Regions from separate parts of the Rhizobium sp. CIAT894 genome, predicted to be linked through region 1. Evidence: riboswitches for the same ligand, from Rfam matches in the RefSeq annotation. Region 1 holds a riboswitch; the other holds the start of a gene.

What was found. A riboswitch is a leader RNA that binds a small molecule or an ion and turns the genes downstream of it on or off. The one in region 1 is predicted to bind S-adenosylmethionine.
Region 2: linked by a shared signal. The riboswitch ahead of metA (homoserine O-succinyltransferase) and the one ahead of RHEC894_RS02790 (O-succinylhomoserine sulfhydrylase) in region 1 are both predicted to bind S-adenosylmethionine.

Annotation. Positions count from the first base shown of each region.
Region 1 is NZ_CP020947.1:567,125-570,362, forward strand. It holds gene apaG (Co2+/Mg2+ efflux protein ApaG) at 1-11, opposite strand, end outside; gene RHEC894_RS02790 (O-succinylhomoserine sulfhydrylase) at 234-1,418, opposite strand; SAM riboswitch at 1,461-1,539, opposite strand; gene RHEC894_RS02795 (2'-deoxycytidine 5'-triphosphate deaminase) at 1,613-2,707, shown strand; tRNA gene RHEC894_RS02800 (tRNA-Gly) at 2,767-2,840, shown strand; gene RHEC894_RS02805 (hypothetical protein) at 2,852-3,133, opposite strand.
Region 2 is NZ_CP020947.1:4,276,171-4,279,408, forward strand. It holds gene RHEC894_RS21015 (aldose epimerase family protein) at 1-777, opposite strand, end outside; gene metA (homoserine O-succinyltransferase) at 898-1,821, opposite strand; SAM riboswitch at 1,870-1,947, opposite strand; gene RHEC894_RS21025 (ABC transporter ATP-binding protein/permease) at 2,100-3,238, shown strand, end outside.

The DNA of each region.
Region 1 (3,238 bases):
GCGCGATACATGCCTGGCACCTTAGTCAAGATACGTTACCCATATCTTATAAGAGGCGCTGTCCGTCAAGAAACGGAACGTTGATCGGCGATGAAACAGCTATGATCGAAAGGTTTTCGATCGTTAAGCCTAATTCTCAGTGTTAATTTACTTCGCAATGCCGCCACGGGCGAACCTTGTTCCACTCACGCAGCGGCCGGATTCGGATGAAGTCCGGCCGCTAAATCAGTCGATCAGGCCGAAACCTTGGCAAGCGCTTTCGCGAAATCCTCGATCAGGTCGTCGGTATCCTCGATGCCGGCCGAAAGCCGCACCGTGCCCGCGGAAATGCCGAGTTCGGCGCGCGCCTCTTCCGACAGGTTCTTGTGCGTCGTCGTGGCCGGATGGGTGATCAGGCTCTTGCTGTCGCCGAGATTGTTGGAAATCTTGATGATCTCGAGCGCGTTCTGCAGCGCGAAGGCCGCCTCCTTGCCACCCTTCAGCTCGAAGCAGACCAGCGTCGAGCCGCCGGTCATCTGCTTGGCGATGATATCGGCCTGCGGATGGTCCTTGCGGCCGGGATAGATCACCTTGGCGACCTTGCCTTGCTCGGCCAGGAAATCGGCGATCTTCGCCGCATTCTGCGTCTGCTGCTTGACGCGCAGCGGCAGCGTTTCGATGCCCTTCAAGAGCGTCCAGGCATTGAACGGCGACATGGCCGGGCCGGTATGGCGGAAGTAATCGTGCAGGTTCTCATCGATCCATGCCTTGTCTGATAGCACCACGCCGCCGAGGCAGCGGCCCTGGCCGTCAATGTGCTTGGTGGCGGAATAGACGACGATATGGGCGCCGAGTTCCAGCGGCTTCTGGAACAGAGGGGTGGCAAACACATTGTCGACCACGACCTTGGCGCCGACCTGGTTGGCGAGCTTGGCGACGCCTGATATATCGACCACTTCGAGCGTCGGGTTGGTCGGGCTTTCCAGGAAGAACACCTTGGTATTCGGCCGGATCGCCTCTTCCCAGTTTGCGAGATCCCGGCCGTCGACCAGCGTGCATTCGATGCCGTATTTCGGCGCCAGTGTCTCCACCACCCAGCGGCAGGAGCCGAAGAGGGCGCGCGCGGCGACGATGTGGTCGCCTGATTTGACCTGGCAGAGGATCGCAGCACTGACGGCCGCCATGCCGGAAGCCGTGGCGCGGGCGTCTTCGGCGCCTTCGAGCATGCACATGCGCTTTTCGAACATGTCGTTGGTCGGGCTGCCGTAGCGGGCATAGATATAGCCGTCCGTCTCGCCCTTGAAGCGCGCTTCGGCCGCCTCGGACGTGTCATAGACGAAGCCCTGCGTGAGATAGATCGCCTCGGATGTTTCGCCATATTGCGAACGCAGCGTGCCGCCGTGGACGAGTTGGGTTGCCGGGCGCCAGGTCTTGCTCATGCTATCACCTTCACATAACAAAAAAACCGGTCGCAAAAGCAGACCGGTTTCAACCCGGTCTTTTTAGCCACTTGTTTAACGTGGCTGCAAGCCGACCGGCCAAATCACCACGGGATAATTCTGCAATACTGCTGTTGGCGGCTTGCGTCAATTCCCCGAGTTTGGTTTTGTCGGCGGCAAATGATGGATGAGGCATGATGGCTCGCGAAACGGGAATTCTGGCGGACCGCGCGATATCGGCGCTGTTTGAAACGGGGCGTCTGATCTCCGAACGCGAGTTGGACCGCGACCAGATCCAGCCGGCAAGCCTCGACCTGCGCTTGGGCGCCAAGGCTTTTCGGGTGCGCGCCAGCTTCATGCCCGGCCCCTCGCATCTGGTGTCGGATAAGCTCGACCGGCTCAGCCTGCATGTGATCGACCTTTCCGAAGGCGCGGTGCTCGAGACCGGCTGCGTCTACATCGTGCCGCTGATGGAGAGCTTGGCGCTGCCGGCCGACATGTCGGCCTCGGCCAATCCGAAGAGCTCGACCGGCCGCCTCGATATCTTCACCCGCGTCATCACCGATTACGCCCAGGAATTCGACAAGATCCCGGCGGGCTATGCCGGCCCCCTCTATCTCGAAATCAGCCCGCGCACCTTCCCGATCGTCGTGCGCCGTGGCTCGCGCCTGTCGCAGATCCGCTTCCGCGTCGGCCAGTCCCTGCTCGGCGAGCCGGAACTGTTGAAGCTGCATGAGAGCGAGACGCTGGTTGCCAGCAAGCTGCCCAACGTCTCGGGCGGCGGCATCGCGCTGTCGATCGATCTCGCCGGCGACAAGGACGGCCTGATCGGCTATCGCGGCAAGCATCACACTGCCGTCGTCGATGTCGACAAGAAAGATCAGCACGACATCTATGATTTCTGGGAGCCGCTCTATAGCCGCGGCCGCAACGAGCTGATCCTCGATCCCGACGAGTTCTACATCCTCGTCTCGCGCGAGGCCGTGCATGTGCCGCCGGATTATGCCGCCGAAATGACCCCCTTCGATCCGCTGGTCGGCGAATTCCGCGTCCATTATGCCGGCTTCTTCGATCCGGGCTTCGGCCATGCGCCGGCCGGCGGCCGCGGCAGCCGCGCCGTGCTCGAAGTGCGCAGCCACGAAGTGCCCTTCATTCTCGAAGACGGCCAGATCGTCGGCCGCCTGGTCTACGAGCACATGCAGGAAAAACCCGCCAGCCTCTACGGCTCCGGCCTCGGCTCCAACTACCAGGCCCAGGGCCTCAAACTCTCGAAGCACTTCCGCATCTGACGGGCAGCACTCGACGCGACTTGACAGCGGCCCCCATCTGTTGGAAATCTCGCATCATCGCGGGTGTAGCTCAATGGTAGAGCAGCAGCTTCCCAAGCTGAATACGAGGGTTCGATTCCCTTCACCCGCTCCAGCTGCCTTCTTCTAATCCCCAAAAAACCGGATCGGCTTGTATCGGCGGTGCGCGATGATCAGGCTGCGATCGGGCTGAATGATGTAGGTTTCCTCTACCTGCTGGCCGTATTGGTCGATAAAATCATGCGGGAAGCTGGACCCGGGTGGTGATTTGGTGAGCTTGCTGCGCGGCTGGCCGTTATAGGTGATGCTGCCCGGGATCGGCTCGAGGCCGGGGCCGCTATAGTAGGAAACGCTGTTGCACCCGGCAAGAATAAGGGTGCCGATCAGGCCGATGAGTGCGGGTTTCATGTCCATCCCTTCCGATGCGCCGAAGCCGCGATCTTACTCCTGATTGCATCGTGCTCGCCAGACGAAACGGCATCTGCGCCTTCACGCCTTCGCGAAACATCGCCT
Region 2 (3,238 bases), 720 kb from region 1:
GCGGGCGAGCGCGACGCTGCGCTTGGCGGTGCGCTTGGGCGACAGGCAGAAATTATGGTCGTACAAAGCCTGCTCGCTGCCGGCGAAACGCTTCATCGGCGCCATCTCGCGGAAATCGAACTCCGTGCCGGCGACGGAACGGATCTCGCCGGTCGGCACCTGCCTCTCGTCGGTCGGCAGATAGTGGTCGGCAGCGATCATGATGTCGTGGCCCAGCGCATCGTCGCGGCCATCGAGATTAAAATAGGCGTGCTGGCAGACATTGGCGAGCGTCGGCTGGTCGCTGGTCGATTCGTAAGTGATCGACAATTCGCCATTGCCATGCACCCGGAACGTCGCCTGGATGGTGCAATTGCCGGGATAACCGGCGCGGCCGTCGGGATCGACGATCTTCAGCACGACCCGGTCGACGTCATGCTCGACGATCGTCCAGCTGCGTTTGGCGATATTGTCGCTGCCGCCATGCAGATGCGTGACGCCGTTTTCGTTCGGCTCGAGCTGATAATCCTTGCCGTCGAGCGTGAATTTGCCACCGCCGACACGGTTGGCGCAGCGGCCGGGTGTCGCGCCGAAATAGGCCGAATAGAGAGGGTAGCTGTCGAAATCCTCAAAGCCGAGCTGTAGCGGCGCCTCATGTCCCTCAAGGCGCAGATCCTGGATGACCGCACCCCAGGTGATGATCTTGGCCGTCAGCCCGCCGCCCTTGATGACGACGCGATAGACGGTTTCGCCTTCCTTCGTCTGCCCGAAAACTTCCCGCTCCAACTTATCCGACATGATCGACCGTCCATTCTTTGCGCATCTGATTAGAGACGCGCGACGCTATAGGGTTCCGGACCGGAACCTGCCCGCATTTGCTCCAAACCGCAACCGGTCGGAGCAGAAAGAACACGGGGCTCAGAGATCCGTGCCGATCTCCTCCACGTCAAAGGGCGTCGTCTGGTAGATTTCGTTGATCCAGTTGCCGAACAAAAGATGCGCATGGCTGCGCCAGCGGTTCTGCGGCGCAAGCGCCGGATCGTTATGCGGGAAGTAGTTGTGCGGCATCTTGATCGGCACGCCGGCATTGACGTCACGAAAATATTCATCGGACAGCGAGGTGGAATCATATTCGACATGGTTGAACATGTAGAGCCGCCGGCCTCGCTTCTCGTGCACCAGGCAGACGCCCATTTCGCTGGATTCCATCAGGATCTCCAGGCTGCCGGATTTTTCGATATCGGTGCGGCGCACCTCGGTCCAGCGCGACACCGGCACCTCGAAATTATCCGAAAAGCCGTTGAGATAGATGGAGGACGGCTTCAGGTTCCGGTGGCGGTAGACGCCGAAGGCCTTCTCTTTCAGCTCGTATTTCGGAACGCCGTGGAAATGATAGATCGCCGCCATCGCGCCCCAGCAGACGTTCATCGTCGAATGGACATTCGTTTCCGTCCAGTCGAGAATCTGCTGCATCTCCGCCCAATAGGTGACGTCCTCATAGGGCAGGAGTTCGATCGGCGCCCCGGTGATGATGAAGCCGTCGAACTTGCGGTGCCGCACCTCCTCCCAGGTCTGATAGAAGGAAAGCAGGTGATCTTCTGACGTGTTCTTCGCCTTGTGGCCGCCGATACGGATCAGCGACAGCTCGACCTGCAGCGGCGAGGCGCCGACGAGACGGGCCATCTGCAATTCGGTCTTGATCTTGTTCGGCATGAGATTGAGCAGCCCGATCTGCAGCGGTCTGATATCCTGCCGGATCGCCAACGTCTCGGTCATCACCCGCACGCCCTCTTGAACGAGGGTTTCGAAGGCGGGCAGCGTATCGGGGATCTTGATGGGCATTGCGGTCACTCGATCAAAAACAAAAAACCGGCGGCGACAAAAATCGCTACCGGTCCGCACGCGGCCCTTTAGCGACTTTTTTAACGTGGCTGCAAGCCGGCCGGCCAAATCACCACGGAGCCCTTTAATTAGCCCCAGTCAGACCGCGAATCAATGGCGAATGCATGCGGGCGCGATCCAGGCAAGCATCATCACAGTTTAATGACTGATAGAATCTGTTGATAGACCGGTAACGCCACCATGTTAATAATGGGGTATGGGCGATTTGGAAAAGCGTAATGGCAGATAAAATCGAGGGGAGGCCAGGAATCCGGAGGCAGGATAGGGTAGGGTATGATCTCAGCCTGACATCTCGCCTCGGGGTGATGTTCTCAGCGTTCTGGAATTCGCAAGTGCGCGGCAAGGTGCTGTTTCTGGCGACCGTGCTGATCCTTGTTATCCTGGCGACGTCGTACGGCCAGGTCATCCTCAATGAGTGGAATGCGCCCTTCTACGATTCGCTGGAGCGCCGCGACCTCGGCGAATTCTTCCACCAGCTCGAAATCTTTGCGATGATCGCCGGTTCGCTCCTGCTGCTCAACGTGCTGCAGGCCTGGCTGAACCAGATGACCGCGCTTTATATGCGCGAGGGCCTGTCGCGCGACCTCGTCGACCAGTGGCTGAAGCGCAAGCGGGCGCTGCGGCTTGCCTCCAGCGGCCTGATCGGCGTCAATCCCGACCAGCGCCTGCACGAGGATTCCCGCAATCTCGCCGAAAGCACGACCGGCCTCGTTCTCGGCCTGCTGCAGTCGACCATTCTTCTGGTGAGCTTCATCGGCGTGCTCTGGGAGCTTTCGAGCGGCTTCATCTTCCGCATCAGCGGCCACAGCTTCTCCATTCCCGGTTACATGGTCTGGGCGGCGATTTTCTACGCCGCCTCCGCCTCGGTGCTGAGCCAGGTCGTCGGCCGCAAGCTGGTCAAGCTCAATGCCGACCGTTTCTCGAAAGAGGCCGAGCTTCGCTTCACGCTGATGCATGCCAATGAAAACATGCCGGCAATCACCGTTGCCCGCGGCGAGGAGAATGAGCGCCGGCGGATCAACACCGACATCAGCTCGGTGTTGAGGGTCGTCAAGCGACTCGCCATGGCCAATACCAACCTCACCTGGGTTTCGGCCGGCTATGGCTGGCTGGTGATCGTCATCCCGATCATCGTCGCCGCGCCCGCCTATTTCTCCGGCGGCCTCACCCTCGGCCAGCTGATGATGTCGGTCGGCGCCTTCAACCAGGTCAACACCGCCTTGCGCTGGTACGTCGCCAATTTCGGCCCGATCGCCGAATGGCGCGCCACGCTGATGCGCGTCACCGATTTCCGCCAGGCGCTGCTCGACATGGACGAGGACTACGACCTGAAGGGCAGCATCGCCTATGAAAACAC